4 regions of the Janthinobacterium sp. DSP2-3-3 genome follow, and region 1 is predicted to be linked to each of the others. Evidence: predicted binding sites of a transcription regulator. Region 1 holds the regulator's gene; each other region holds the start of a gene.
What was found. Region 1 encodes FNR, which switches genes on or off when oxygen is low (the NO sensors DNR and NnrR bind a similar motif). Its sites were predicted from a motif close to TTGATNNNNATCAA; they were not measured.
Positions count from the first base shown of each region.

Region 2: a site for FNR is predicted at 2,713-2,726, ahead of ACP7DE_RS16125 (bacteriohemerythrin). Genes of this name have one in related genera too.
Region 3: a site for FNR is predicted at 3,117-3,130, ahead of ACP7DE_RS01570 (OmpW/AlkL family protein). Genes of this name have one in related genera too.
Region 4: a site for FNR is predicted at 1,684-1,697, ahead of cydD (thiol reductant ABC exporter subunit CydD). Genes of this name have one in related genera too.

Region 1 covers NZ_JAFCWA010000017.1:48,862-56,676, forward strand. Annotated here, with positions in the region: gene ccoN (cytochrome-c oxidase, cbb3-type subunit I) at 1-913, shown strand, start outside; gene ccoO (cytochrome-c oxidase, cbb3-type subunit II) at 929-1,543, shown strand; gene ACP7DE_RS25530 (cbb3-type cytochrome oxidase subunit 3) at 1,545-1,748, shown strand; gene ccoP (cytochrome-c oxidase, cbb3-type subunit III) at 1,741-2,661, shown strand; gene ccoG (cytochrome c oxidase accessory protein CcoG) at 2,666-4,048, shown strand; gene ACP7DE_RS25545 (FixH family protein) at 4,103-4,627, shown strand; gene fnr (fumarate/nitrate reduction transcriptional regulator Fnr) at 4,631-5,389, opposite strand; gene ACP7DE_RS25555 (response regulator) at 5,629-7,815, shown strand, end outside.
Region 2 covers NZ_JAFCWA010000007.1:226,790-234,604, reverse strand. Annotated here, with positions in the region: gene ACP7DE_RS16140 (TonB-dependent siderophore receptor) at 1-980, opposite strand, end outside; gene ACP7DE_RS16135 (hypothetical protein) at 911-1,390, opposite strand; gene ACP7DE_RS16130 (hypothetical protein) at 1,381-2,235, shown strand; gene ACP7DE_RS16125 (bacteriohemerythrin) at 2,239-2,637, opposite strand; gene ACP7DE_RS16120 (hypothetical protein) at 2,946-3,101, opposite strand; gene ACP7DE_RS16115 (hypothetical protein) at 3,266-3,451, opposite strand; gene ACP7DE_RS16110 (PepSY domain-containing protein) at 3,579-6,104, opposite strand; gene ACP7DE_RS16105 (branched-chain amino acid aminotransferase) at 6,325-7,425, shown strand; gene ACP7DE_RS16100 (ribonuclease T2 family protein) at 7,581-7,815, shown strand, end outside.
Region 3 covers NZ_JAFCWA010000001.1:319,367-327,181, forward strand. Annotated here, with positions in the region: gene ACP7DE_RS01555 (methionine ABC transporter ATP-binding protein) at 19-828, shown strand; gene ACP7DE_RS01560 (methionine ABC transporter permease) at 821-1,495, shown strand; gene ACP7DE_RS01565 (MetQ/NlpA family ABC transporter substrate-binding protein) at 1,521-2,348, shown strand; gene ACP7DE_RS01570 (OmpW/AlkL family protein) at 2,438-3,055, opposite strand; partial or broken gene ACP7DE_RS01575 (LysR family transcriptional regulator) at 3,198-3,871, opposite strand; gene fur (ferric iron uptake transcriptional regulator) at 4,144-4,581, shown strand; gene ACP7DE_RS01585 (MerR family transcriptional regulator) at 4,651-5,016, shown strand; gene ACP7DE_RS01590 (NAD(P)H-dependent oxidoreductase) at 5,076-5,666, shown strand; gene ACP7DE_RS01595 (SpoIIE family protein phosphatase) at 5,847-7,058, shown strand; gene ACP7DE_RS01600 (SiaB family protein kinase) at 7,124-7,681, shown strand; gene ACP7DE_RS01605 (DUF1987 domain-containing protein) at 7,704-7,815, shown strand, end outside.
Region 4 covers NZ_JAFCWA010000007.1:238,871-246,685, reverse strand. Annotated here, with positions in the region: gene ACP7DE_RS16205 (hypothetical protein) at 1-93, opposite strand, end outside; gene ACP7DE_RS16200 (PEP-CTERM sorting domain-containing protein) at 237-803, opposite strand; gene ACP7DE_RS16195 (GbsR/MarR family transcriptional regulator) at 1,072-1,623, opposite strand; gene cydD (thiol reductant ABC exporter subunit CydD) at 1,762-3,450, shown strand; gene ACP7DE_RS16185 (amino acid ABC transporter ATP-binding/permease protein) at 3,447-5,126, shown strand; gene ACP7DE_RS16180 (cytochrome ubiquinol oxidase subunit I) at 5,232-6,809, shown strand; gene cydB (cytochrome d ubiquinol oxidase subunit II) at 6,823-7,815, shown strand, end outside.

The sequences.
Region 1 (7,815 bases):
GCACGTGGTCAATGGCGCCGTCATGCCAGCCTCGTTCACCAAGTCGTATTCCGCCTATGCGGGCGTGCAGGACGCCATGATCCAGTGGTGGTACGGCCATAACGCGGTGGGTTTCATCCTCACCGCCGGCTACCTGGGCATGGTCTACTACTTCATCCCGAAACAGGCCGAGCGCCCCGTGTACTCGTACCGCCTGTCCATCGTCCACTTCTGGGCGCTGATCTTCACCTACATGTGGGCCGGCCCGCATCACCTGCATTACACGGCATTGCCTGACTGGACGCAATCGATCGGCATGGTCTTCTCGCTGGTTCTGTTGGCACCAAGCTGGGGCGGCATGATCAACGGCATCATGACCCTGTCGGGCGCGTGGCACAAGCTGCGCACCGATCCGATCCTGAAATTCATGATCGTCTCGCTGTCGTTCTACGGCATCGCCACCTTCGAAGGTCCGATGATGTCGATCAAGACCATCAACTCGCTGTCGCACTACACCGACTGGACCGTTGCCCACGTACATGCGGGCGCCCTGGGCTGGGTGGGCTTCATCACCATGGGTTCGATCTACTATCTGCTGCCACGCCTGGCGGGCCGCACGCAGATGCACAGCACGCGCCTGGTCGACGTGCACTTCTGGGTGGCCACCATCGGCATCGTGCTGTACATCGCGGCAATGTGGATCGCCGGCGTGATGCAGGGCCTGATGTGGCGCGCGGTCAATCCGGACGGCACCCTGACCTACACCTTTGTCGAAAGCGTGAAAGCAACATATCCGTACTACGTGGTGCGCGTGGCCGGTGGCCTGCTGTACCTGTCGGGTATGTGCATCATGGGCTACAACACCTGGATGACCTTGCGCGGCAGCAAACTCCCCGTCGCCCGCATTCCGGAACTGAACGCGGCGCACGCCTGATAGGAGCAAAAGCAAATGAAATTTTCACATGCATGGATTGAGAGAAACCCCTGGCTGCTGATCGCCCTGGTCACGGTGGTGATCAGCATCGGCGGCGCCGTCGAGATCATTCCCCTGTTCTTCCAGAAGAGCACGACGGAACCGGTCGCCGGCCTGAAGCCGTATTCGCCGCTGCGCCTGGCGGGCCGCGACATTTACGTGCGCGAAGGCTGCTACAACTGCCACTCGCAGATGGTACGTCCGCTGCGCGCGGAAACGGAACGCTATGGCCACTATTCGGTCGCTGGCGAGTTCGTGTATGACCGTCCGTTCCAGTGGGGTTCCAAGCGCACGGGGCCGGACCTGGCCCGCGTGGGCGCCCGCTACAGCGATGAATGGCACCGCACGCACTTGAACAACCCGCGCGACGTGGTGCCCGAGTCGAATATGCCGGCCTACCCATGGCTGGCGAAGACCAAGCTGGTGCCTGACGACATCATGCCGAAGATGCGCGCCCTGCAACGCCTGGGACAGCCGTACAGCGATGCGGAAATCACCGCCGGCCCGGCGCAGCTGCAGGACAAGACGGAAGAAGACGCCCTGGTCGCCTATCTGCAAGGCCTCGGTACATTAATCAAAACAAGGAATTAGCATGGCAATCGAAAACCTGTTTGACAGCGCCAGCAGCGTCATGACGGTGGTTTCCTTTACGACGTTCGTAGGCATCCTGTGGTGGACTTTCAGCCGCAGCAACAGCGACTTCGACGCGGCGGCGCACCTGCCGTTCGCCGATGACGCATTGGACTATCCGGCCGAGGCCGAGATGAGCGTGGCAAAGGAGCGCAACCATGGCTGACTTTACCAATGGCTTCTGGAATATCTACATTATCGTGCTGTCCTTGCTGGGCATCATCGGCTGCGGCGTGCTGCTGTACTCGCAGTCGAAAATCAAAGTGGTCGACGGCGCGCCTGCCGACGGCACCACGGGCCACGTCTGGGACGAGGACTTGAAGGAACTCAACACGCCAATGCCGCGCTGGTGGATGTGGTTGTTCTACATCACCATCGTCTTCGCCCTGGCGTATCTGTTCCTGTATCCGGGCCTGGGCAACTATGCCGGCAGCCTGGGCTGGAAATCGACGGGCCAGTACGAGGAAGAGCTGAAGAAGGCGGAAGCCGACTACGGCCCCCTGTTCAACAAGTACCTGAGCCAGGACTTGAAGACGGTGGCCGCCGATCCGCAGGCGCAAGCCATCGGCCAGCGTTTGTTCCTGACCTACTGCGCGCAATGCCACGGTTCGGATGCGCGCGGCAACAAGGGCTTCCCCAACCTGACCGACAAGGACTGGCTGTATGGCGGCGAACCTGACATCATCAAGACCACCATCCTGCACGGCCGCAATGGGCAGATGCCACCGATGGGCGCCGCCCTGGGCTCCGAAAAGGATGTCGAGAACGTGGCCCATTATGTGCTGAGCCTGTCCGGTTCCACTTCGGACCCCGTCAAGTCGGTGCTGGGCAAAGCCAAGTTCGGCGCCTGCATGGCCTGTCATGGCGCCGATGCGAAGGGCAACCCGATGCTGGGTTCGCCGAATCTGACGGACAAGATCTGGCTGTATGGCGGCAGTGCCGATACCATCATGGAAACCGTACGCAAGGGACGCAGCAACACCATGCCGGCCTTCAGCGATTTCCTCGGCGAGTCCAAGGTACACGTGCTGTCGGCCTATGTCTGGAGCCTGTCGAATCCCCAGACGCCCGTGAAATGATGTAATGGAACCTCAAGTCATCAAGATGTATGCGGCCCGCGAGCAAATCTACCCTCGCGAGGCCAAAGGACGCTACGCTACCTGGCGATGGGTATGCGTATGGCTTACCCAGCTGGCGTTCTACGGCTTGCCGTGGTTGACCTGGAATGGCAGGCAAGCCCTGCTGTTCGATTTGACCACGCGCAAGTTCTACATTTTCGGCGTCGTGCTGTGGCCCCAGGATTTCATCTATCTGGCGGCCCTGCTGATCATCTGTGCGTATTTGTTGTTCCTCGTCACGGCCATTGCCGGGCGGGTGTGGTGCGGGTTCTCTTGCCCGCAAACGGTATACACGGAAATCTTCCTGTGGGTCGAACGCCGCATCGAAGGCACGCGCAGCGCGCGCATGGCCCTCGACAAGCAGGGTCCCTCCGTGCGCAAGGCCTTCAAGAAGACGGCCAAGCACCTGGTGTGGGGCGCCATCGCCCTGTGGACGGGCTTTACCTTTGTCGGCTACTTCACGCCGATCAAGGAACTGGCGCAGGCGGTGACCACCTTGAATTTCGGTCCCTGGGAATGGTTCTGGGTCTTGTTCTACAGCCTGGCAACCTACGGCAACGCGGGCTGGCTGCGCGAGCAGGTGTGCAAATACATGTGCCCCTACGCGCGCTTCCAGAGCGCCATGTTCGACCAGGACACGCTGATCATCACCTACGATACCAAGCGCGGCGAACCGCGTGGCGCCATGAGCAAGAAGGCCGGCAACAACGACAAGCTGGGCGATTGCATCGACTGCACCCTGTGCGTGCAGGTGTGTCCGACCGGCATCGATATCCGTAACGGCCTGCAGTATGAATGCATCGGTTGCGCCGCCTGCGTCGATGCCTGCAACAGCGTGATGGACAAAGTCGAGCGGCCACGGGGCCTGATACGCTACAGTACCGACCATGCGATGGAAAACAACTTCAATTCGAAGCAGATACGCCAGCGCGCCATGCGTCCGCGCGTGCTGATCTACACTTCCATCCTGGCCCTGATCATCATCGCCGTGTGTACTTCGCTGGCCTTGCGCACGCCCCTGAAAATGGACGTGATCCGCGACCGCGGTTCGATGGGACGCGAAGTGGAAGACGGCATGATCGAAAACGTCTACCGCCTGCAGATCATGAACACCTCGGAGCAAAGCCAGCATTTTAAAATCAGCGTCTCCGGCTTGCCGGGCCTGACCTTGCTGACGCGCGAAGAAGTGATGTTGCAGCCGACGGAAACGCTGGGCTGGCCGATCCGCCTGCGCGTGCCGCACGGGGTCGGCGAAAAGGGCTCGAACAAGATTGCGATCGAATTGCACTCGCTGGACGACCCATCGCTGCATGTACGTGAAAGCGCGGTATTCATCGTGCCGCGCTAATGTAGGAAGGCCAGTCCCCGCATGGGGACTGGCTGATCAAACAGGAGAAATATCATGTCCGACAGTCTCAAGCTGCAAGCACCCGTTGCACCGTGGTACAAGCATCGCTGGCCTTGGCTGCTGATGATCGGCCCAGGCTTGTCCGTGGTCGTCGGCAGCTTCATGGGATATATCGCGTTTACGCAGCCCGATGCACTGGTGGTGGGCGACTATTACAAGCAGGGCAAGGCAATCAACCAGGATTTGAAGCGCGACACGATCGCCAGCAACCTGGCGATGGATACCAGCTTATCCTATGATGTGGCGCACGCGCGCCTCAGTGGTTCCGTGCACAGCTTCGGCAAGGCTTACCAGGGTCCGCTGCAGCTGCATCTGGCGCATGCGACCTTGCCGGAAAAGGATATCAAGCTGCTGGTGCAGCCCGATGTGGCCGGCAACTTCTCGGTAGCGCTGCCGATGCTTGAGCGCAGCCGCTGGCAAGTGCTGGTGGAAAACGATAAACGCGAGTGGCGCCTGTCCGGCATCTGGACCTGGCCCCTGCAGCGCAGCATCGCGCTGCATGCTGACGCAGAGCTGTAAAGCTTACTTGCAGACGTCGGTACCAGCCGTAATGGCTTTCAACTTGGCGGGCTGCAAGATTTCAATTTCGCGATTCGAGACGCGCAGCCAGCCTTCCTTCTTGAACTTCGACAGCAGACGGCTGACGCTCTCGATGGTCAGCCCCAGGTAATTGCCAATTTCCTCGCGCGACATGCGCAACTGAAATTTGCTGGCCGAATAGCCGCGCGCTTCATAGCGTGAGGCCAGGTTGACGATAAAGGCGGCAAAACGCTGCGTCGCCTGCATATTGCCCAGCAACAGCATCACGCTTTGCTCGCGCGTGATTTCCTGGCTCATCATGCGGTGGAAATGGCGCAACAGGGTCGGCATATTGCCCAGCAATTGTTCCAGGCTGGAAAACGGTATTTCACAGACTTCGCTGTCTTCCAGCGCCACGGCATTACAGTGGTGGCGGTCGGCGCTGATGGCGTCCATGCCCAGCAGTTCGCCGGCCATCTGGAAACCCGTCACCTGCTCTTCGCCACCCGGATTGATCTGGTACGTCTTGAAGTGCCCCAGGCGGATCGCATACAGGTTCTGGAACGAGTCGCCGATGCGGAACAGCGAGGCGCCGCGCACGATCTTGCGGCGGCGGCCGATGATCTGGTCCAGCCTGTCCATATCGCCCACATCGAGGCCCATCGGCAGGCACAATTGATGCATGCTGCAGGTCGAGCATCGCGCACGCAACGCTTCCACGTTCACTATGGGCAAGGTGGGAGTGAGTAGCGCTTCAGTCATGTTGATACCTTTTAGAAAATGCAATAACAAGTTTACTGCATACACGGTTGCCGTGTGCCAATTTCACCGCAATTGCGCTGAATAAACGACGTTCTGACTTTAATTATATGGCAACATCGTCAAAAGCCCATGCGGGGAGGGCAATTTGCGCCGCACCGCTTGCCAAGCTCGGGTATTGATAGGAAAATTCCTGACAGCATTATCTGCCGCCTGTGCCGCCCGGTACTGAAAAGGAAATCATGAAGCCTCTCGGCATTAAAGCAAAAGTCGCGCTAGCCACCAGCCTGACCTCGATCGCCATGATCGCGCTGGTCACCATGATCCAGGTGCAGCACATGCGCGCCGACTTCACCAAAGTGCTGCTGAGCCAGCAATCGGCCCTGATTACCCGCACCGCTGCCGAGCTCGACGACAAGCTGGGCATGCTGCTGCAGATCGTCGCGCTGACGGCCAGGCAGCAGCCGCCGGAATTGATCGCCCAGCCCGCCCAATTGCGCGAATACTATGCGCGCCGCGCGATGCTGGTGCTGTTCGACGACGTGCTGGTGCTCGATGCGCAAGGCGCCATCGTGGCCGACATGCCGCGGGTCGCGGGACGCGCCGGCATCAACGTCGGCGAGCGCGAATATTTCCAGACCGTCGTGCGCACGCGCCAGCCCATGATCACCGAGCCGATGCTGGGCAAATCAAGCGGCATGCCCATCGTGCAGATGGTGGCGCCCGTGCTCACCGCCGATGGCCAGGTGGCCGGCGTGGTGATTGGCGTGCTGCGCCTGTACAAGGATAACCTGCTGGGACGCCTGCGCTCGGAAAAGATCAGCAAGAGCGGCTATTACTTCATCCTCACGCGCGGCGCCGTGCCGCGCTACGTGCTGCATCCCGACACCAGCCGTTTGCTGCAGCCGCGCCAGCCGAACGCCAACCTGACGACCACGCAGTTGCTGAAGGAAGATGGCGAAGGCAGCATGGTCAGCACCAACAACCGCGGCATCACGGCCGTCAACAGCTTCAAGCGCCTGAAATCCGTGAACTGGCTGCTGGGTGCCTCGCTGCCCGTCGAGGATGCCTTCGAACCCTTCGATGGCGTACTGTACCGGCTGGTACTGTGGAGCATCCTCGCTTCGCTGCTGGCTGCTTTTGTTCTGGGCTGGGTCACCGTGCGCCTGCTGTCGCCGCTGGTACGCCTGCGCGACACCCTGCTGGCCCTGCGCACCAGCGGCAACCGCTTCACTCCCGTGCCGGTGCAGCAGCGCGACGAGATCGGCGAACTGACGGAAGCGTTCAACGGCCTGATGAGCGAACGCGACCGCCTGCAGCAGGAGCTCGAATCGCGCGCGGCAGAGCTGGAACAGGAGCGTGACCGGGCCGAGGCGGCCAACCGCGCGAAGAGCGATTTCGTGGCCAACATGAGCCATGAAATCCGCACGCCCCTGAATGCCGTGCTGGGCATGGTGTACTTGCTGGGCAATACCAAGCTCGATACGGAACAGCGCAAGTATCTGACCATGGTGCGCGTAGCGGGCCAGTCGCTGCTGGGCATCCTCAACGACGTGCTCGATTATTCGAAGATCGAGGCGCGCCGCATGGAATTGTCGCCCGTCGAATTCGATCTCGACGAAGTCATGAATACCCTGGCCACGACGATGACCATGAATGCGGGCGAAAAGGAGCTGGAACTGGCCATCGCCGTCGAACCCGACGTGCCGCGGCGCCTTGTGGGCGACGCCCAGCGCCTGCAGCAGATTCTCGTCAACCTGGCCGGCAATGCCATCAAGTTCACCGAGAGCGGCGAAGTGGTGGTGGCCGTCAGTCTGGCCGAGAGCGAAAACGGGCGCGCCTGGCTGCGCTTCGAAGTGCGCGACACGGGCATCGGCATGACGGAGCTGCAGCAACAGCAGCTGTTTTCCGCGTTTTCACAGGGCGACCAGAGCATCACGCGGCGCTTCGGCGGCACGGGCCTGGGCCTGGCCATCAGCAAGCAGCTGATCCACATGATGGGCGGCGACATCGCCGTCGCCAGCAGCGAAGGCAAGGGCAGCCGCTTCTGGTTCAGCGTGCCGTTCGACATGCTGGCGCAGCCGGCTGAAACGCGGCGCACGCCGGCCTTGGGCCAGCTGCGCCTGCTGGTGGCCGACGATAACCGCACCACGCGCGAACTGATCGTCAAGCTGATCGAGGCGTGGGGCTGGCTGGCCGACGAAGTGGACTCCGGCTTTGCCGCCATCGAACTGTACCGCGAACGCCTGGCGCAGCAGCAGCCCTACGACGTGGTGCTGGCAGACTGGCACATGCCCGTCATGGACGGCCTGGCCACGGCCAAGGCCATTCGCCAGGCGGCCATCGGCCAACGCCAGCCCATCGTGGTCATGGTCAACGCCTTCGCGCGCAACCACCTGGAGGAAATCTCCAGCGCCGCCGAGGCCGAT
Region 2 (7,815 bases), on a different contig from region 1:
TTCGTGTGGAACAGGGCGACCGACGCGTTCAGCTTGCCTTCATAGAATTCGCCCTTGATGCCCAGTTCCGCATTGTCGCCCGTTTCCGGCGCCAGGAACTTGTTGTTGCGGTCCTTGCTCGATTGCGGGTTAAACAGCTGCGTGAAGCTGGCGTAGGCCGAATATTGCTTGTTGATATCGAACACGGCGCCCACGTACGGCGTGACTTCATTGCGCGTTTCCACGAAGTCGCCGCTGCCCGTGTATACACCTTGCGTGTTGTAGTTGCGCGTGTCCGTGCGGTAAGTACTGCTGCGCGCGCCGACGATCACGTGTAGCGGGTCGGCCAGGCTCAGGCGCGTGGCCACATAGCCGCCCGTCAGGCGTGTCACGGTTTCCGTGTGCGAGCCGTCCGGGTAAAACACGGGGCGGGGGATGTTGCCCGTCCAGCTGCGGTAATCGGGGATGAATTTCGAGTAATTGATTTTTTCCTTGCCGCCGATGGAACGCTCCTGGCCGTTATTGCCATTCCAGCCGACGATGGCCGTGTGCTTGCGTCCCAGCAAGGTAAATGGCCCGCTAGCGTAAATGTCGAAATTGTCGCTGTTCATTTCGCCTGCACCCCAGGCGCCCGTCCACAGTTCCATGCCTTTGCCCGTGGCTGGATCGGGATAACCTTTGCCCGCATGGAGAACAGTGGTGCGGTTCGTGCTTTCTGTACGCGCATAGCCCAGGTGCAGATTCCAGTTGCCGGGCAGGCGCTGGTACACCGAGGTGAACACCGTGTGCTGCTTGTTGGCCCAGCTGCTCCAGGGCGCCGTCCAGCTGGTGTTGCGCGGCAAGTTGGCCAGGCTGCCGTCCGCGTTCCAGTAGGGCACGGCGCCCCAGGTGGCGCCCGTGGGCTGGTTGTCCTGGAAGTCGACTCCGGCTATCAGCAGGGTGCCGGGACGCAAGTCCGCCTCGACGATGAGCATGCCGACGGTCTTGCGTTCGTGATACATGTCCAGGTAGGAATCGCGTTTTTGCCAGGCCAGGCCAGGGCCGTGCGCGCACGCACGCTGCCCTCCGCGTTCAGCGGCGTGGAAAGGTCGGCCTCGACGCGCTGGTCGTCCCAGCGGCCCATGATGAGTCCGGCGCTGGCTTGGAATTCTTTCGTCGGCCGCTTGCGTATCATGTTGATGGTGGCTGACGGGTCGCCCGTGCCGCCCATCAGGCCGGTGGCGCCGCGTACGACCTCGATGCGGTCGTACAGGATCATGTCTTGCAGCGGCGCATTGCCGCCGCGCGCCATGCCATCGGCGTGCGTACCAATAGAGTGCGGCAGGCCAGGAGCGGCGCACAGGCTGACCTTCTGCGATAATGCAGGCGCTGATAAAATATTTTCCACATTGAAAGAAATGCATGCGTACATGGATCGCTTGTGCCGGATGGTTGTGTGTCGTGTCGCTGGGCCGGGCCCAGGAACACGCGCCGCCGCCGGCTGTTCCCACGCCGCTGCAAAGCGCCAGCGTGCCGCCCGCCGCCGCTGTTGTGTTGCCACCCCTTGTGCCGTCGCCCCTTGCGCCTGCCACCCCCGCTGCGCCAGCGCAGGACGCCTCGCCATCGCAAACGGTGACGATTACGGCCAACAGCGACGCCAAGGCGCCGCGCATACGTTTCACGGCTTACCGCGAGAGTTATCTGACTGCCAGGAAGGTGTGGCAAGTGTCGAGCGGCAGCGTGGTCATGGCACTGCGCCTGATTCCGGCCAAGCTGAGCGCCACCATCGACGATGTGCGGGTGGCCTTGCAAGGCAATGGCGCCCCCGTGCCGATCAAGGTGTCCGACGGCGGCGTGTTTGTCGTGCCGCTCAACGATGACATTGCCGCGCAAGATGGCACTTTTCTGGTGAACAAGGGCAGGGGCGAGCTGACGGCAAATATCGTCCTCCAGCCGTCCGTGGCGCGCGATGCGTGGAATGTCACGCGCGTGGGGCAAGTCCTGCGCGACGCCCGGCGCGCCGTGCGGGCCATCACGCCGTGGTACAAGCGGCCGTTTGCCAACGATGTGCAATCGCTGGCCTTTTGCGCGGCCGAACGGGGCAGCGCCTTGCGGTTGATGGATGGCGAGCAACTGATCGCCACCTTGCCCATGAACGAGCCAGCCGTCAACGACATCAGCCAGCCCGTGTTTTGCAAGATTTTCGATGGCGAAGACAAATACCCGGGTCATTACCGCGTGGTCTTGCCCGAGCTAGCCACGGTGCTGCTGCTGTAGACGTTAGTTCGGTTGGCGCTGCACCAACTCCAGGGCCGCCGCCAGGGCCAGGTCCATGGTGGCCTGGTGAAAGATCAGCCATTGCGGCAAGAGCGAGAGCGCAAGGCGTCCCTGCTCCAGGTCGCCTTCATCGACGGCGGCCCAGGCATGGTGCAAACCGCTGAGCACGCGCGCATGCTGTTCGCGGTGGTTGGCCAGCGAGGGAAAGGAGATTTCTTCCATCAAATCTTCTTCCTCGCGGAAATCGCGTTCGACGGCCGCAATCAGCTCGCGAAACGCCACGCTGAAATGCTGGTCACTCAACTGTCCCAGCCGCGCCAGCTCTTGAAACAGTGCCTCATGCGCCTCGTCGATGGCGGGAACGCCCAGCGCCATCTCATCCTTCCAGTCCGATTTACCCATGCCGATGCTCCCGGTTAAGTCCGTCCCGATGCGAAGCGGACTGTTCCAGTGTGGGCGTAGCGACACTTCAAATCCATGACCTGGATCAAAAATATGGTGAAGAGGGGCGAGGGAAACAAGGCAAAAACAAATGGATAGAGGAACAAATTTCCACTCTGCAATAAAGCGGTTTTTGACGGTGAATGCCACTAGCAAGCGCCGCTGAAAAACGCCGTTGGCAAGGCGTCTTTGACGCAGACAGTACGCTAGTACGGCAAGTCAAAGCAACGCAGTCAGCGGTGTTTTCTCAGCTGCGCGTCTTGTCTTGCTTATTGCTTGGGCCAATGGCTCCACATGGCGTGCGCATCGACATTGGGTACCTGCAATTGCTGGCCGGCCGACAACTGCATGGCATCCCTCAGCACGAGGGGAGCGAGCAGCAAGGCCGACAAGGCAAGGCAGGCCAGTACTTTAAGCGTCAACATGGTCGTCTCCTGATGAGCCGGTGGCGGCGCGGGGATGCGGCGCCTGCCGGTCACTTCAATCGCGTACGCATATCTTTACTACCATGCTTGCAGTTTAGCTCACCTGGTCGTAACTTCAACTTATTGCTGTGATGCACCGCACCAGATACCGCTCGTGACTGCTCCTATTTCGCCTTGCGGCTGCGCCGTGGCTTGCCTGCCGCGGGCAGGAAAGAGTCGAACCACACTTGCGTCAATTGCCGCGTATTCTTTGCCGCTTCGCGCTTGACGGCGGCCGTGGCGTGACCGCGCGCCGTGTTGGCGATGCGGTTGGCCGCGCTCAGGTACATGCTCATCCAGGGGTTTTTCATGGCTAGCCTCGCAGACAGTGAGTGGAGCGGCAATCGTGCCGCGATGTCCCCACTGTAGTCCGATGGCTGGCGCTGACTGTGCGCTTGCCCACATAGCCGGGCGGCGCCGGGGGCGGACTGATGTAGATCAATACACGTCGCGGCGGTAACGTCCGGCCGCCAGCAGGGCGTCGAGATCCTCCTGGCCCAGCACTTCTTGCAGCACAGCATCGATTCCTGCCGCCATGCCGTGCAGGCTGCCGCACACGTAGACGATGGCGCCTTGCGCCAGCCAGTCGCGCAAGTCGTCGGCATGCTCGCGCAAGCGGTCCTGCACATATTGCCGTGTTTCACCATCGCGCGAAAAGATGCGGTCCAGGCGCGCCAGGTGGCCAGCATCGAGCCAGCCTTGCAACTCTTCACCGCAGACGCTGTCAAAAGCTTGCTGGCGCTCGCCGAACAGCAGCCAGTTGCGGGCCAGCCCTGCCCGCTGGCGCGCACGCAGGTGCGCGCGCAAGCCGGCCAGGCCGGAACCGTTGCCGATATAAATGCAGGGCAGATCGACCAGGGCGGGCGCGAAGGCGGGATTGGCTTGCAGGCGCAAACGGATGCTGGCGTCCAGCGGGGCGAAGCGCGTGAGCCATCCGGAACAGATGCCATAGCCCTGGTTGTCGCCGCCCGCATGGCGTTCCTGGCGTATGAGCAACTGCAATTCGCCATCGGACGGCAGCGACGCGAGCGAGTAGCTGCGCGGCGCATGTTGCGCGCCCTGCGCGTCGCCATCGCTGCCGTCCGCGTTGCACCCGATGATTTCGGCCAGCGCGCCCGCTTCCCAGGTGGCATCGGCCGGGCCCGTCAACGTGATTTCATGCAGCTCGCCGCCCAGGCTGCCCGGGTTGAGCAGCACGCGGCGCGCCAGACGCCATTCGGCATATGACGCTTCTTCCTGCACGCCGATGGCGTCGATGGCGCTGCCGCTGTAGCGGGCCAATGCCTGCGACCAGTCGGCCAGGGCGGCGGGGTCGTGCTTGTCCACTTCGATCAGGGGGAACAGGGGCGTGGCGCCCAGCGCGCGCAATTGGCGCTCCAGCGCATGGCCAAAGCCGCAGAAGTCGCTGTAGTGGCGGTCGCCCAGTGCCAGCACGCCCACTTCCAGGCTTGCCAGCGGCGTGCCCGCCGTCTGCTGCAACAGGCGCGCGAAGCGGCGCGTGCCGTCCGGCGCTTCGCCTTCGCCAAAGGTGCTGGCGACGATCAGGGCCCGTTCATACTCGCGCAATTTCGCGGGATCAAACCGGTCCAGCGACTGCACATCGACGACCACGCCCGCCTGCTGCAGGGCGCGCGCGCTTTCCAGGGCCAGGCGTTCGGCCTGGCCCGACTGGCTGGCGTAGGCCACCAGGGTCGGCAAGCCCGTGCCCGTCTTGCCTGGCGTACCGGCGCCCAGCATGGCGCGCTGTGCCTGCACAGCCCGTTTTGCCTTGCGGCGGCCCAGGTACAGCATCCAGCCCGTGATGGCGAACAGGGGCAGGCCCAGGCTGGCCACGGTGACGATGATGCGGCCCGGCAAGCCGAAATACGTGCCCATGTGTAACGGATAAATGATGTTGACGAGGCGCGCCCCCAGCGTTTGCTGTTTGTACGGTTCGTTTTCCGTGACCGTGCCGTTGGCCGGTGCAATGCGCATGCGGCTGCGCGCCCGCTCGTGCGGCGCATCGCTGGCCAGCCAGGTGAATTGCACGGCTTCTCCGGCGCGCGTGGGCAGGCGCACGCTGGCCAGGGTCCAGCCGGGGGCATGCTGCTGGAAGCTGCTCCAGGCCAGGCTGAGGTCAACGGCCGGCGCCTTCTCCTTGGCCTGGCCTTTTTTACCCGGCACCTGCGCCACTCTAGGCGGCTTGCCGGCCCAGGCGTCGATATTGTCGCGCACCACGTCATAGCTCCAGTAAATGCCCGTCAGGGTCAGGGCCACGTAGACGAGCAGGCACCAGGTGCCGGCCACGGCGTGCAAATTCCACAGGAAGGAGCGGCCTTTCAGGGCCGGGTCGACAGTCAGCCAGGTGCGCCAGTCCAGCGGGCGGCGGGGCCAGCGTAGATACAGGCCCGACAGTGCCAGGCCCAGCAGGCACAGGGCCAGAGCGCCCGCCACTTGCCGGCCCGGATCGCGGGGCAGCAGCAGCCAGCGGTGCAATGACTCCGTCCACTCGAAAAATCCCGCCCCCGCCAGCGCCGGCTGGGTGGCGCCCGTGTACGGTTGCACATAAATGGACTCGCCACGCCGCTGGCCGTTCTTCGGCGGGAAGAACAGCCGGGGAGCAGCGCCCGCCTGTGCATACACGGTGATGGACGCCACGCGCTGGCCGTGTTCCGATGCGGCGATGTTGCTCAGCTGGGCCGGCGTCAGCGGCGCGCGTGTTTCCACGGGGACATGGCGCACGCCGGGGTTCATGACATCGAGCAATTCCTCCTTGAAGGCCAGGGTGGAGCCGCTCAGGCCGATGATCACCAGCACCGTGCCGGCCGTGATGCCGATGAACCAATGCAATTGAAACCACACTTGCTTCCAGCTCCAATGCCAGCGCCTTTGTTGCGGGGCGGCAAACAGACGCTGCCGGAGGGTTTCCGGCGCCTCGTCGGCGCTGGCGCGCAGCTGGGGTTGTGGAAGGGAGGAGGTCGTCATGAAGCGGCTTTCGATGGCGCCGCCAAGCAGGGCGTCAGGCATGGCGGGGAAGAAGGAAGGCTGACATAATAACGCAAACGAGAATCATTCGCAAATGATGGGGCCGCTTTTCGCGGGGCAGGGTCGTCGTCTTGCGCAGCCTCCTGGCCATCCTCGTTTGCCTGATCAGGCGCCATAGGCGCTACAATAGGGATACTGTTCACTAGTTCCCATTGCCGCCATGACCACTTCCACACCGAATCTCGTCGTCACCCCATCCGCCCATCCCTTGTCCGACGCCGAACGCGCCGCGCGCATGGTCAATCCCGCCTTCGGCCGCATCTTCACGGACCACATGGTGGTGATTCCTTACCGCGACGGCAAGTGGCAGCAGGGCGAATTGAAGGCATACGGCCCTTTGACGCTGGACCCGTCCGCCTCGTCGTTGCACTACGGCCAGGCCATCTTCGAAGGTTATAAAGCGTTTGCCCAGCCCGATGGCAGCATCAAGACTTTCCGTCCAGAACAAAATGCCCAGCGCTTCAACCGCAGCGCCGCGCGCCTGGCCATGCCGGCAATCCCGGTCGAGCTGTTCCTGGAAGCGGGCGACGCGCTGATTGCGCAAGACCGCAACTGGGTGCCGAAGAACACGGGCGAGAGTCTGTACATGCGTCCGCTGATGATCGCCACCGATCCTTACCTGGGCGTGCGTCCTTCGGAAGAATACCTGTTCGTGCTGTTCGCCTCGCCGGCCGGCGCCTATTTCCCGAAAGGCGTGAAACCCGTCACCGTGTGGATCAGCGAAGACTTCGTGCGCGCCGCGCCGGGCGGCACCGGTGAAGCGAAATGCGCGGGCAACTACGCGGCCAGCCTGATGGCCCAGTCGCAAGCGCAAGAGAAGGGTTGCGATCAGGTCGTCTGGCTGGACGCCGTGCACCGCGAATTCATCGAAGAAATGGGTGGCATGAACTTGTTCTTCGTCTACAAGGATGGCGAGAAAGTTACCGTCGTGACGCCGGAACTGACGGGCACCTTGCTGCCAGGGATCACCCGCCGCAGCCTGCTGGACATGGCGAAAGACCTCGGTTATGCCACGGAAGAGCGTAAATTATCCGTCCAGCAATGGCGCGACGACATCGCCTCGGGCCGCATGACCGAAGTGTTCGCCTGCGGCACGGCCGCCGTCATCACGCCGGTGGGTGTGGCCAAGGCGAATGGCTTTGAAATGACCATCAACAATAATGAAAACGGCGCCGTCACCCTGGCCCTGCGCGAAGCGCTGCTGGGCTTGCAGCATGGCACGGCCCCCGATACCCACGGCTGGATGCATACCGTCTGCTAGTCGATGTCACCTGACCAAACCTACTGCGCGTCGCGCTTTGCGACCACAAATCGCTGCCGCTCGCTACGGTTTTGTCAGGTGTCGTGACTGATGTTGTTCGTTTTGACCCCGCCGGCACTTTGTTGCCGGCGTTTTTATATCTTGAAGGAAACTCGATGAAAATTCGCTCTCTCTTGCCTGCCTTTGCCGTCCTGTTCCTCAGCCTGTCGGCCGGCGCCGTCCACGCGGCCGACGCCACCTGCGCGATTCCCCGCAACGTCAGCTACGTCGATTATGACGTCAAGCCGTCGGACGAGAAAAACACCTGCTACAAGCAAAGCACCAACGTTCCCACCGATTACTTCATGCTGGCGTTGTCGTGGTCGCCCGGCTTTTGCGACAGCCAGCGCC
Region 3 (7,815 bases), on a different contig from region 1:
TGAAAAAGGAAACACTGCATGACCACACCACACCGTACGCCGGTGATTCGCATCGATGGCGCGAACAAGACCTTCGCGCTGCCCAAGGGCGAACAATTCCACGCGGTCAAATCGGTCACGCTGGAAGTCTATCCCGGTGATATTTTCGGCCTGATCGGCAAGAGCGGGGCCGGCAAATCCACCTTGCTGCGCCTGATTAACCTGCTCGAGCGTCCCGACAGCGGCACCATTACTGTGGCCGGGCGCGAATTGACACGCCTTGGCAAGAGCGAATTGCGCGACGCGCGCCAGAACATCGGCATGATTTTCCAGCAATTCAATCTGCTGCAAAACGCCAGCGTCTTCGACAACGTCGCCTTCCCCTTGAAAATCCATGGCACGACCAAGGGCGAGCAAATCGCCGCCCGCGTCGAGGAATGCCTGGCGCTCGTGGGTTTGTCCGACAAGTTGCACAGCTATCCGGCGCAATTGTCCGGCGGGCAGAAACAGCGCGTGGCGATTGCGCGCGCCCTGGCCAGCCATCCCGACGTGCTGCTGTGCGACGAGCCGACGTCCGCACTGGACGCGGAAACCACGCGCGCCCTGCTCGACACTTTGCGCGACATCAATGCGCGCTTGAAAGTGACCATCGTCATCGTCAGCCATGAGCTGTCGGTGCTGGGCGCCATCTGCAACCGCGTGGCCGTCGTGGAAAACGGCGCCATCGCCGAACAATTCGATTTGAGCGACACGGCCACCCCGCGCAAGACAGCGCTGGGACGCGAGCTGGCTTATTACGGCACCGAGGCGTTTGAAGCCACCGCATGGAAGGATGCAACACATGTTTGAAGAATCGATCAATAACGTCATCAAGCTGCTGCCGGAAATCTGGGTGGCGCTGGGCCAGACCATGACCATGCTGGGCATAGGATTGACCGCCGCCATCTTGATCGGCGGCCCGCTGGGCATTGTGCTATTCCTCGTCTCGGAAGGCCAGTCGCTGGAAAACCGTCCGCTGTCGACGATTTTGGGCTGGCTGGTAAATACCGTGCGCAGCTTCCCCTTCATCATTTTGCTGGTCGCCCTGACGCCGTTTACGCGCATCATCGCGGGCACCTCGATTGGCCCGCTGGCAGCTGCCGTGCCGCTGTCGTTCGCCGCCATTCCCTACCTCGCGCGCCTGGTGGAACAGAACCTGCGCGAAGTGCCGCGCGGCGTGATCGAGGCGGCGCACGCCATGGGCGCGTCGGAAATGCAGATCATTTTCCGCGTGCTGCTGGTCGAAGCGCGCTCCGGCCTGGTGCTGGCGCTGACCGTGCTGTCGATCAGCTTCCTCTCGTATTCGGCCGTGGCCGGCGTGGTGGGCGGCGGCGGCATTGGCGACCTGGCCATCCGCTACGGCTACTACCGCTTCGAGACGGACATCATGGTCGTCACCGTGGCTATCCTGATCGTGCTGGTGCAAACCATCCAGTTCGCCGGCACGCGCGTCGCCAAGCGTCTCGACAAACGTTAATTCATATTCAGAAACAAGGACCTACATGAACCACATTCGCCGCACCCTGCTCCTGGCCGCCACCAGCCTGGCCTTCGCCACAGCAGCCCACGCCAAGGACCCGAAAGAACTCGTCATCGGCACCAGCTCCGGCCCGTATTCGGACCAGCTGAAGCTGGGCATCAAGCCTATCCTGGAAAAACAGGGCTACAAGGTCAAGATCGTCGAATTCAACGACTACGTGCAGCCGAACTACGCGCTGGCCGAAGGTTCGCTGGATGCCAACGTGTTCCAGCACATCGTCTACCTGACCAAGTTCGCCACCGATAACAAGCTGCCATTGAGCCCATTGATCACCGTGCCGACCATGCCGATCGGTCTGTACGGCGGCAAGCAAAAATCCCTGGCCGAAGTGAAGAACGGCGCCACCATCACCATGCCGAACGACCCGACCAACCAGGCGCGCGCGCTGGTCATGCTGGCCAAGATGGGCTGGATCAAGCTGAAACCGAACGTCGATCCGCTGCGCGCTTCCGAACGCGATGTGCTGGAAAACCCGAAAAAGCTGAAACTGGTGCCGCTGGAAGCGGCGCAGCTGCCACGCTCGCTGGCGGACGCCGACTACGCTTTCGTGAACGGTAACTTCGCCCTGGCCGCCGGCATGAAGCTGACGTCAGCCCTGAGCGTGGAAAAGATCTCGGACAGCTACATCAACCTGGTGGCCATCCGCACGGCCGACAAGGCCAAGCCATGGGTAAAAGACCTGGAAGCGGCCTACCGCTCGCGCGCCTTCCTCGACGCGACGAACAAATACCTGGCCGGCTACGAAAAGACGGACTACCAGCTGGCGCTGGAAAAGACGCTGAAAAAATAAACCGGCGCAGGCAATGCAAAAAGACGGCCAGGTGCAAACCCGGCCGTCTTTTTTATGCTGCGCGCCACGCGGGCGCTGTCATGCCATGCTTAGAAGCGATAGCCGACGCCTACGCCGATCAGGATAGGGTCAACCTTGACTTCGCTGATCTTGGCGCCACCGGCCAGCACGTCGCTGCGGATCTGCACTTTCTTGATGTCGAAGTTCAAGGACCAGTTTTTATCCAGCTTGTAGTCGACGCCAGCTTGCAGCGAGTAGCCCCAGCTGTCATGTTCCAGGCGGCCAGCGCCGTTCAGCAATTTCACGTCCGAAATATTCGTGTAATTCACGCCTGCACCCACGTAAGGGCTGAACTGTTTTTCAGGCATGAAGTGGTATTGCAGCGACAGGGTCGGCGGCAAATGCTTGAAGGTACCGATCTTCGTGCCCGACAAGGTGACGTCATGCTTTTGCGGATACGTCAGGATCAGCTCGGCAGCGATATTCGGGGTGAAGAAGTACGAAATATCGATTTCAGGAATCGTCTTGCTGCTGACATGAATCTGGTCAGCTGCGGCGAGGCCAGTCACAGGAGCAGATTTGTTGGCCGGGTCGATGTGCACGGCGCGCGCGCGCACCAGCCATGGGCTTTCCTGAGCCATTGCATTACCGGCAAATGCGCCGATGGCGGCCAAAACGATTGCTGCTGCAGTTGCGGACGTTTTCATTATGTTTTCCTCTGTCGTTAAGTAACGCTGCGAAGTCTATGAGTGCAGTGCAACAAAAACTTTGATCCACATCAAATAGTGCTAGATGGCATCACTAGAGGGATTTTTTTCTTTTCCCAGGTCAAGAAAATACCGCAGCGCGTCAATGCACGCCTTTAAACAGGCTGGCGACCCAGTCGGCAAACACGCGCACGCGCGGCGACAATTGACGGTGATGGGGATACAGCACGGACACGGGCAAGGGGTCGGGACGCATGGCCCCCAACACTTCCACCAGCTCGCCGGTGGCCAGCGCCCGCTCCAGGTGATAACGGGGCGCCTGGATCAAGCCCAGGCCTGCGCGGCAGCAGGCGTGATACGCGTCGGCGTTATTGACGGACACCATGCCCGGCACGGCCACGCTGTGTCGCTGGCCGTCCAGCCTGAAATCGAAGGGCCAGACCTTGCCCGTCTGGGCGGAAAAGAAATTCACGGCGCGGTGGCCATCGAGCTGCACCAGATTCTCCGGCGTGCCGTGCGCGGCCAGGTAGGCGGGGCTGGCGCACGTCATTTGTTCCAGCAGCGCCAGCCGACGCGCCACCATGGACGAGTCGCTCAATTCACCCACGCGCAGCACGCAATCGACGCCCTCGCGCACCAGGTCGACGAGACGGTCGCCCATGCCGATTTCCAATTCGATCAGCACAGCCGCGCTTCGAGCTGCTTGATCGCATGCGTGACGGTCGCCTTCGGATAGCCAAGGTCATGCGCCGCCTGCGTGAAACTGCGTAACTCGGCGATGCGCGTAAACAGGCGCATCGCATCAAATCGGTCCATGCCCCCTTCCTTTGTTCATTGTTCATTGTTCATTGTTATCACGTGCCGCACAGTGTAGCGATTTGAGCGCAGCTTTCCATCTTCAACGATAACCCTGGCACAAGTTGCCCGTCACGCAATCGCCACTTGCGCCAATGGCACTGGATCGCCGCCTGCCCGCGCAGCATAATATGTCCAGCACGCACATGAGAATAGTAATGATTATCATTTGCGATATAATGCAGGCTCACGCTTAAGCGCACGCTCAGGCGATCATAAAAGGAATGGGAGACATGGATATATTGAGGGAACTGCGTGAATCGGGCTTGAAAGTGACCATCCCCCGCTTGCGGATTCTGCAGCTGTTTCAAGAAGGCACGATCAAGCACCTGAGTGCGGACGATGTCTACAAACTCTTGCTGGCTGAAAAAATCGACGTGGGTCTGGCCACCATCTACCGCGTGCTGATGCAATTTGCCGAAGCGGGCATTCTGTTTCGCCGGCATTTCGAATCGGGCCACGCCGTCTTCGAACTGAATGAAGGCCAGCACCACGATCACCTGGTTTGCACGGGTTGCGGCAAGGTCGATGAATTCGTCGACGAAGGCATCGAACTGCGCCAGAATGAAATCGCCACCGAGCGAGGCTTCGTGCTGCACGAGCACGCGCTGTCGCTGTACGGCACCTGCGCCGAGTGCACGGCGAAGAAAATTCCGCCACGCCGCGCCTGAGGGCGCTTGGGCCGCCTGGGCGCCAGTGCCTTGGGGTAAGATTCGCTCAAGCTTGAGAAAGGATCACCCATGTACATCGGAGAAATCGCCCGCCTGGCGGGCACCTCGCCCAAGGCCTTGCGTCACTATGAAACGCTGGGCTTGCTGGGCGACGTGCGCCGTTCCGGCGCCTACCGCGTCTACACGCAGCGAGACCTGGCGCAAGTCAAACTGATACGCCAGGCGCAGGCCCTGGGTTTCCGCCTGGCCGAACTGCTACCCATCCTGGCCGGCGACGACACCGACTGGGCCGCCCTGTCCCGGCATATCGCCGCCAAGCGCGCGCAAGTGCAGCAGGATATTGCCCGCCTGCGCCAGCTCGACGCGCAATTGGCCGACATCGACACGGAAATCCGCGACTGCCTGGCGCACCAGCGCCTTCAAACGGCCGCTTGACTCTGCCACTAGGGACAAGCTTTAGCATGCAAGCTGTTCTTTACTGGAAAGCCTGCATCATGACCAAGACGATACCCAAGCGCATTTTAATCATCCTCGGCCACCCGTCCAGCGACAGTTTCTGCGCCGCCCTGGCCGAGGCCTACGCCGCCACGGCCCGCAGCGCAGGCCACAGCGTGCGCGAACTGCGCCTGGGCCAGCTGGACTTCGACCCCATCCTGCACGAAGGCTACCGCCAGGTGCAGCCGCTGGAAGCGGACTTGCTGGCGGCACAGGATGCCATCAGCTGGGCCGAACATCTGGTGTTCGCCTACCCCATCTGGTGGGGCGGCGCGCCGGCCCTGCTGAAAGGCTTTGTCGACCGCGTCTTCCTGCCCGGCTTTGCCTTCAAGTACCGTCCTGGCAAGGCTTTCCCGGCCCAGCTGCTGAAGGGCCGCACGGCGCAACTGCTGGTGACGATGGACACGCCGCCCTGGTATTTCCGCTGGGTCTACCACATGCCCGGCATCCACCAGCTGCGCAAGACGACGCTGGAATTTTGCGGCGTCAAGCCCGTCAAAGTGGCCAGCTTCGGCCCCATCCTCGATTCTACCGAAGCGCAACGCACGCGCTGGCTGGCACAGGCCCAGGCACTGGCCCGACGCCTGTAAGCCCGGCAACGGCTTGCCATGCAGCCATGTTGCATACGGTTTTGACAAGCTGGTAATCAAGCCGTCATATTCCAAGGCTACCATGATGATATTGCCTGTTTGTCAGTCGCCTTGCCGTCGCGACAACAAGGGTCCGATCGTCATGTAAAGGTAACCGCTGTGGAGTTCAACGCTTCTCGATTGCATCTTCCCCGTTATCGCACCTCCGTGGCGTTTGATCTGTGCATACCCACGGAATCTGTGCAGGCCGACGCCAGCAATTTCGCCGTGCTGGAACTGTTCACGGAACGGCGCGACATGATGAGTTTGCCCGTCACGGAGCGGCAAAAGCCCATCGGCTTGATCAGCCGCAACATCTTCATGTCGCAGATGTCCAAGCCCTTTTATCACGAGGTGTACGGCAAGAAGAGCTGCATCGCCTTCATGGACAAGGAACCGCTGATCGTCGACGGTGCCATGAGCATCGAGGACCTCACCTTCCGCGCCGTGGAAGCGGGCGAAAAGGCGCTGGCCGACGGCTTCATCATCACCGAGGATGGCGCGCTGGCCGGCGTGGGCTTCGGCTTGCAGTTGATGAACGTGGTGGCCACCATGCAGGCGGAAAAGAACCGGCAAATCATGCACAGCATCGACTACGCCAGCGTGATCCAGCGCGCCCTGCTGCGCACCTCCGATGCGGAACTGCGCGCCACCCTGCCCGACGCCCACCTGGAGTGGCAGCCGCGCGACGTGGTCGGCGGCGATTTTTACTTCTTCGAGCGCCACGCAGGCGGCTGGTTCGCCGCCATTGCCGATTGCACGGGCCACGGCGTACCGGGCGCCTTCATGACCTTGATCGCCTCATCGGCCCTGAGCCAGGCCTTGCGCGAACTGGGGCCGCGCGACCCGGCCGCCCTGATCGGCGCCGTCAGCCGCGCCATCAAGACCTTGCTGGGCCAGGACGGCGCCGGCAGCGGCAACGGCCACGCGGGTTCGAACGACGGCATGGATTGCGCCTTCCTGTGCCATGACGAGGCCAGCGCCAGCCTGCGTTTCGCAGGCGCGAAACTGGCGCTGCACGTGGTCGCACCGGGAGAAGAAGCCGTGCGCGCCATCGATGGCGCGCGCATGGGCGTGGGCTATGTCGATACGCCGGCCGACTACTGCTGGCACAACGAGACGCTAGCCATCCCCGCCGGCAGCCTGTTATTCATCAGCACCGACGGCTTGCTCGACCAGATCGGTGGCGCGCGCGACATTGCCTATGGCAAGCGACGCATGCGCGAGCAGTTGCTGGCGCAGCGCGACTCTCCCGCCGGCGACGTGGCGGCGGCGCTGCTGCAGGACAGCGCCGCCTGGCAGGGAGCGCAGCCGCGCCGCGACGACCTGACCTTTTTCTGTTTCCGCGTGTAGTTTTGGCGCCATCGAGCCACCTTATCAACAAGAAACCGGGTCACCGGCTAGCCAGGAGCACGAACGTGCTGTACGAAGAATTCAACGAGTTTTGGGATGTGGCGCGCAAGCGCAACATCATCTTTTTTTACGTGGGCTATTTCTCGCAGCACGTGGTGAGCGCCATTTCCGAAACCATCAAGGCGCGCCTCGACACGGCCGGCGCAGCGGGGCCCACGCGACGGCGCATCTTTTCCTCGTTCATCGAGATGTCGCAAAACATCATGCATTATTCCGCCGACAGCCTGACGCCCGATGCGCAGCTGGACCAGCAAATGCGGCGCGGCTCGTTTTGCATCGGCACGCGCGGCGACAGCTTTTTCCTGCTGTGCGCCAACCCTGTCTCGACCGACAACGTGGCGCAGATCCGCGCCCGCCTGGAGCCGCTGCATAGCATGACGATGGAAGAAATCCGCCTCGCCTATAAAAAGGCACTACGCGAGGAAACGCCGGCCGACAGCAAGGGCGCTGGCCTGGGTTTCCTCACCATGGCGCGCGACGCCAGCGAGCCGCTGGAATTCGAATTCGTCCAGGATCCCCAGGAGCCGGGCCATACCATCTTCTGCATCAAAGCCATCATTTGAAAGAGCCGACTCAGGAAAGCATATGCAATTACCGTCACCACTGTTCATCGCCGCGACCCCCAGTTCGCCCGAAATCGACTTCCGTTTCGAGCAGCACACCCTGTCGATCAAGGGCGAATCGTATCCGGAAAACG
Region 4 (7,815 bases), on a different contig from region 1:
GCTCGCCAGGCGTGCCAGGCGCAGCCGTTCGCGCACGGGCAAATGCTGGCGCAGCACGCTGCGCGTGCGCGACTGGAATGGGGATTCATGCATGGAGGCTCCTTCGCAAGGGTGGCTGTGGTGCCAACCAGCATAGCGAAAGCGGCATAAAGGCGGTGTAAAGAGTGGGCGGCGCGGCGCAAGCGCGCTGTAAACATGGGTGCGCCGGCGCCGTGTTGCAGGTCTTCTTGATGCTCCTATTTTGCCTGGCGGCGGCGCGCCATGACACCGAGCAGGCCCAGGCCGGCGAGCAGCATGGCATAGGTTTCCGGTTCAGGTATGGCGGAAACGTAAGCGCGGTAATTGCTCAGGTCCTTGGGCAAGCCTTCTACCGTGAACGTCGTGCCGGCTGCGACGGGCGCGGCCCAGTGGAAGACCAGTTCGCCCTGGCCGAAGTGGATGGCCAGGAAGTCATAGGCGGCCGCGCTCGTATAGGAATTGACGCCGCCACTCAAGCCTGCCGTGGTGCCGGCAGTGCAGCCCGAAGTGGCATTGTCGCAATACGATACGGCTGGGCCCAGGCTGGTGCCGAAGACGCCATTGATATACCCCTGGATGTCGGATGGGCTTTGCGGCGTCAGGTTGCCGTCATAGTATTTCACCATCAGTGCCGGCGACGGCGTGTAGGTAACGGTACTGCCTGCGATGCTGAAACCGCTGGCCGGTCCCACGTCGATCCATGTAGCAGCCTGCGCCATGCCCATCAAGGCCGTCAGGGTGGCCAGTATGGATGTCCGTATTGCAATGCTTGTTATGCTTTTCATGAAAATCCCCTTTTATTGTATTGCAGAAATTTCACTGCTTTAGGGTGCGCGCCATCCAGTCAGGGAGGTCAACTTGTCACCCGGTCACCTTTGCGTGAGTACGCATATGCAAGCTTAGTCTTGATGTAAACTAATGCAATTCAAATAATTCTATTGATTTAGTTGATAACAGCGCATACGGCTATGTATGGCTGTGTTAGCGGGAGTCTGTGCGGCGAGCAGAAATGGCGTGACAACACGCACCACTTTGTGTTAAGGAAAGAGAGCTTCAGTCGCTGTTATTGCTGACGCCAAACAGGCGGTCCTTGGCATTGAGCAGCTTTTGCACCTTGGCGCCCATTTTCATCAGTTGCGCCATCGATTCGGGCGACAGGCGCTGCAAGTCGTCGAACCAGGTGTTGGCCAGATCGACCAGTTCATACATTTCGCGCATGCGCTCCTGCGCATACTGATCCACGGCTTCCGTGGCCGGCGCCAGTAGCGATTCGCGCAGCACTGTCAGGGTGGGCGCCACTTCACGGCGGCGGCGTTCGGCGGCCACCACGCGGAAGATTTGCCAGACATCGCCCAGCGAGGAAAAATATTCGCGCCGGTCGCCGGGGATGCGCGACTGGCGTATCAAGCCCCAGCCCTGCAATTCTTTCAAGCCGATGCTCACGTTCGAGCGTGAAAAACTCAGGTGTTCCGCGATTTCGTCCGCGTGCAAAGGATGCTCTGCGACAAACAACAAGGGGTACACTTGCCCCACCGTTCGGTTAAAGCCCCAGCGGCTGCCCATCTCGCCGAAATGGCTGACAAAGGTCAGGATCAACGGCGTCATTTGGATATGTTGAGTTTTCATAATTATCTGAATTTTTTCACGCCATGCCCGCAGGGTCAATTGATATATGTCATGTTTCGCAGTATTATACAAAAAATCGAATTTACAGAAAATTCTGAAAACTCAAAAAGTATAGAGATGCCTACCACGCCACTGTCTTTGCCCCGCTGTATTCTTCCCCGTGCCGCCAGCCTGGCACAAGGTGGTGCCGCCTTGCTGTGGCTGCCGCAAGCGGCCTTGCTGGCCTGGGCCGTGCAAGCCATGCAGGGCGGTGCACCCTGGCGCGCGGCCCTGCTGCCGGCTGCGGGCGTGCTGCTGCTGGGCGTGCTGCGCGCAGGCTGCGAAGCGTGGGGCGCGCGGCGCATGTATGCGGCGGCGCGCGAGCACCTGTCCACTTTGCGCGCACAGGTGGCGCAAGCGCTGGCGCACCGTTCACCGCTGGACCGCCAGCGCGCGCAGTCGGGCCAGGCTGCCAGCGTCATCGCCGAGCAGGCCGAAGCCATCGTGCCGTATCTGGTGCGTTACAAGCCCGCGCGCTGGAAAGTCTTGCTCGTGCCGCTCGTGATCCTGGCCGTCGTGACGCCGCTGTCGTGGATCGCCGCCTTGATCCTGCTCATCGCCGCACCCCTGATTCCCGTCTTCATGGCCCTGGTGGGCATGGGCGCGCAAGCGGCCAGCCGCGCGCAGATGGTGGAAATGGGCAGCATGAACGCCTTTCTATTGGACCGCCTGCGCGGCCTGGCCACCCTGCGCGCGCTCGACGCCATCGACGCCACGGCCGCACGGCTGGACGCCTCGTCGCAATCCGTGCGCCGGCGCACGATGGTGGTGCTGCGCATCGCCTTTTTGTCGTCTGCCGTGCTGGAACTGTTTTCCGCGCTGGGTGTGGCCATGGTGGCGGCGTTTATCGGATTCTCCTTGCTGGGCAGCATCAATTTCGGCACCTGGGGTCGGGAACTGAACCTGGGGCAGGGCTTGTTCATCCTGCTGCTGGCGCCCGCATTCTTCGAGCCCCTGCGCGAATTGGCCGCCGTCTGGCACGACAAGGCGGCCGGCGAAGCGGGCCTGGCCGGTTTGCATGACCTGGCGGGGGAGGGCGTGCCCCTGCCTGGCTTTGGTGCGGAAGTGGCTGCCGTTTCCGCCGCCGCCATGGCGGTGGCCCCGCCGCCTGCCGTCGAGATCCATCAACTGCGCTTTGCCCACCCGGGCGAAACGCCAGTGTTTGACGGCTTCGACTTGTGCGTGCGTGCCGGCGAGCACGTGGCCCTGCTGGGCGCCAGCGGCGCCGGCAAGACCACCTTGCTGTCCTTGCTGGCCGGCTTGCTGCCCGCCAATGGCGGAGATATGCGCATCGGTGGCGTGCGCCTGACCGACAGCACCGTGAATACCTTGCGCCAGCGCGTGGCCTGGATGGGCCAGCGCCCGCATGTGTTTGCCGCGTCCGTCAGCCAGAACGTGACCCTGGGCCGCGTCGGCGCGAACGCTGCGCACGTGACGCAGGCGCTGCACCTGGCCGACCTGGCCGCCGTGGCCCAGGCGCAGCCGGCCGTCATGCTCAGCGATGGCGGCCAGGGCTTGTCCGGCGGCGAAGCCGTGCGCCTGGCGCTGGCCCGCGTGGCCCTGCACCCGCATGCCGACCTGCTGCTGGTCGATGAACCGACGGCCCACCTGGACAGCGAAACGGCGGCGCGCGTGACGGACGCCCTGCTGGAATTGGCCAAGGGCAAAACCATGATCGTTGCCACGCACGACCCGGTGCTGGCTGGCCGGCTGCAGCGCACAGTGCAGGTCGATGCGCAGGCGCAGAAGGAAGAGGCGCGCGCATGAAAACTTCTCTCATCTGGAATCCCGTCCTGCGGCAATTGTTGCTGGCCCAGCCGGGCAAGCTGATCCTGGGCGCCATGCTGGCGGCCCTGACGGCGGTGGCCGGCATGGCCTTGCTGGGCTTGTCCGGCTGGTTTATCACGGCCACCTCGATTGCCGGCTTGCACGCTTCCACCGCGATCCTGTTCGACGTGTTCGGCCCCTCGGCCGGCATCCGTTTGCTGGCCATCGGCCGCACGGGCTCGCGCTATGCGGAGCGCCTCGTCACGCACGACGCCACGTTCGCCGCGCTGGTCTGCATCCGCGTGCAACTGTTTCGCGGCTGGTCGCGCCCGGAAGCGGCCAGCCGCTTGCTGCGCCAGCCCGCCAAACTGCTGTTCCGCCTGACGGCCGATATCGACGCGCTCGAAGCGCTGTACCTGCGCCTGCTGGTGCCGGCTTTTACGGCACTGTGCGCGGCCTTGCTGGCCGGCGTGGCGCTGGGCGTGATGCAGTGGCAGCTGGGCTTGGGCCTGGCAGCGTGGCTGCTGGCCGCCGGTGGCGGCATCAGCTGGCTGGTGGTGCGCCGCGCCCGCCATCCCGCCATCGTGCGCTCGCGCGCCATTGAAAAATTGCGTTCCGGTACCATCGACCTGGTGGCGGGCCAGACGGACCTGGTAATGGCGGGGCGCATCGATGCCCAGTGCCTCGCGCTGGGGCAGATCGACCGCTCGCTGGCGCAAGCCGATTTCGCCTTGCTGCGCCTGGACACGGCTGCCGGCGCCGCGTATGGCGTTGCCGGCAGCGTGACTTTGGCCGGCGTGCTGCTGGCCGTGGCCGCGCTGGTGCAGCAGCAGGTGCTGAACCTGCCGCTAGCAGCCCTGGCGTTGTTGATTGCGCTGACGGCCGTGGAGCCGTTTGCGGGATTGCGCCGTGGCGCGCTGGAAGCGGGGCGCATGCTGCTGGCCATGCGCCGCCTGGCGCCGCGCCTCGATGGACAGGACGTGGCGCCGTCCGCGGATGCCGCGCCGGGCTTGCGCCTGGAGCACGTCAGCGGCGCGCATGCGGGCAGCCATGTTGCAATTTTGCATGATATTTCCCTGCACATCGCCGCGGGCGAGCGCGTGGCCTTGATCGGCCCCAGCGGCGCGGGCAAGTCGACCTTGCTGGCCATCGCCGCGCGCGAGCTGGCGCCGCTGTCGGGAACGGTGGCCGCACCGCGCGCCTGTTTGTTCACCCAGAAGACGGAACTGTTCCAGGATAGCCTGCGCGACAACCTGCGCCTGGCCGACCCGTCCGCCAGCGATGCGCAGCTGTGGGCGGCGCTGCAATCGGCAGGCCTGGATGAGGAAGTGCGGGCCTTCGCGGGCGGCCTCGATACGCTGTTGGGCGAGGGCGGCCTGGGCTTGTCGGGCGGGCAGGCGCGGCGCTTCGCGCTGGCGCGGTTGTTCCTGCACGAGTCGACCCTGTGGCTGCTGGACGAAGCCACCGAAGCGCTCAATGCGCAGGCGGCAATCGATGTCCTGCAGCGCCTGCGCGCGCGCAGCGTCGGACGTACCGTGCTGATCGCCACCCACTTGCGGCGCGAAGCGGCGCTGGCGGACCGGCTGGTCATCCTGCGCGACGGCCGCATCGTGGGCGACGCGCGCCGTGGCACACAAGCCTTCGAGGCGGCGCTGGCTGGCTTGCGCGGCGATTGATGGGCGGGCGGCACAGCCCGATAGCTTACAGCAGCAGAAGCTATCGAACAGCCGCATGTAGATATCAGGTTTGCAATTACATTAGGGAAATACCAAGGAAATCATATGGACTTCGATATTGTCGCTTTATCCAGACTGCAGTTCGCGCTGACAGCTCTGTACCACTTTATATTCGTTCCGCTGACGATAGGCCTGTCAGTGATCCTCGCCATCATGGAGACGGTTTACGTGATGACGAACCGCACCATCTGGCGCGACATGACCAAGTTCTGGGGTGTCTTGTTCGGCATCAACTTCGCCATGGGCGTGGCGACAGGCATCGTCATGGAATTCCAGTTCGGCATGAACTGGAGCTATTACAGCCATTATGTGGGCGACATTTTCGGCGCGCCGCTGGCCATCGAGGGCTTGATGGCCTTCTTCCTGGAAGCGACCTTCGTCGGCCTGTTCTTCTTCGGCTGGGACAAGCTGTCGAAGCGAGGCCACCTGGTCACGACCTGGCTGGTGGCCATCGGCTCGAACTTCTCGGCCCTGTGGATCCTGATCGCCAACGGCTGGATGCAAAATCCCGTCGGCGCGGCCTTCAATCCGCAGACCATGCGCATGGAAGTGACCGACTTCGGCGCCGTGCTGACGAATCCTGTTGCACAGGCGAAATTCGTGCACACGGTGTCGGCCGGCTATACGGCGGCGGCGATTTTCGTGCTGGGTATTTCCGCCTGGTATCTGCTGAAGGGCCGCCATGTGCAGCTGGCCAAGCGCTCGATGACGGTGGCCGCCTCGTTCGGCCTGGCCGCTTCGCTGTCGGTGGTGGTGCTGGGCGATGAAAGCGGTTACCTGTCGTCCGAACACCAAAAGATGAAGCTGGCAGCCATCGAAGCCATGTGGACCACGGAACCGGCGCCTGCCGCCTTCACGGCTTTCGGCTTCCCCGACGAGAAAGCGCGCGAGACGCATTATGCCGTGCACATCCCGATGGTGATGGGCTTGATCGGTACGCGTTCGCTGACGACGGAAATCCCCGGCATCGAGCAATTGGTCGACCGCGGCGAGCTGCTGATCAAGGATGGCATCAAGGCGTATGACGCGCTGCAAACCATCCGCAGCGTGGCGCCCGGCGCGCCCGTGCCGCAAGAGGCGAAAGACATGTTCGAGTCGAAAGGCCAGTCCATGGGTTACGCCTTGCTGCTGAAACGCTATGTCGACGATCCGCGCGAGGCCACGCCCGAGCAGATCCGCAAGGCCGCGCTCGACACCGTGCCGCCCGTGGCGCCCTTGTTCTGGTCTTTCCGCGTGATGGTGGGCCTGGGCATGTTCTTTATCTTGCTCACCGGTACTTTCTTCATCCTGTCGACGCGCCGCACCTTGGACAAGCACCGCTGGCTGTTGAAGCTGGCCGTGTTCGCCATCCCGCTGCCGTGGGTGGCGATTGAGGCGGGCTGGATCGTGGCCGAAGTGGGCCGCCAGCCGTGGGTGATCGAAGGCGTGCTGCCGACGGCCGTGGCCGTCTCTAACCTGGGTGCGACCACCTTGCTCATCACCATTGCCGGCTTTGCCGCCATCTACACCGTGCTGTTGATTATTGAAATGAAGCTCATGCTCAAGGCCATCCGCAAAGGGCCGGAAGAGACGCCACCGGCCCCCGCGCCAGCGGCCGCAGCCATTCATACTCAACGCGCCTAAGGAGGGCCAGACCATGATTTTGCATGAAATGATTTCTTACGAAACACTGCGCCTGATCTGGTGGCTGCTGATCGGCATCTTGCTGGTGGGCTTTGCCATCACGGACGGCTTCGACTTGGGCACGGGCATCTTGCTGCCCTTCGTCGGCAAGACGGACCTCGAGCGCCGTGTCGTCATCAACAGTATCGGTCCCGTGTGGGAAGGCAACCAGGTATGGCTGATCCTCGGCGGCGGCGCCATCTTTGCCGCCTGGCCGCAGCTGTACGCCGTCTCGTTCTCGGGCTTTTACCTGGCCATGTTCGTCATCCTGGTGGCGCTGATCGTGCGTCCCGTGGCGTTCAAATTCCGCAGCAAGCGCGAAGACCCGCGCTGGCGCGCCCGCTGGGACGCGGCCCTGTTCGTGGGCGGCTTCGTGCCGGCCCTGATCTGCGGCGTGGCGATAGGCAACGTGCTGCAAGGCGTGCCGTTCCGTTTCTCGTCGGACATGCACATCTTCTATGACGGCAGTTTCTTTGCGCTGCTCAACCCGTTCGCACTGCTGTGCGGCCTGGTCTCGGTGGCCATGCTGGTGATGCACGGCGCCACCTGGCTGCAAGTGAAAACGGACGGTGCCGTGGCTGACCGTTCGCGCCGCTACGGCAGCGTGGCGGCGATCGCCACCGTCGTGCTGTATGCGGCTGCCGGCGTGGCCCTATGGCTGTGGATCGACGGCTACCGCTACACCAGCGCCGTCGTCGTCGATGGCCCGTCCAACCCGATGCTGAAAACGGCGGAAGTGCACGTGGGCGCCTGGTTCCTCAACTTTGCCGCCCATCCGTGGACCTGGATCGCCCCTGCGGTAGGCTTGTTGGGCCCCTTGCTGGCCTTTGCCTTCCTGCGCGCGCGGCGCGAAGTGCCTGCCTTGCTGGCCAGCGCGGCCAGCATCGCCGGCATCATCCTCAGCGTGGGCGCGGCCATGTTCCCGTTCATCCTGCCCTCGTCGATCGACCCGCGCGCCAGCCTGACC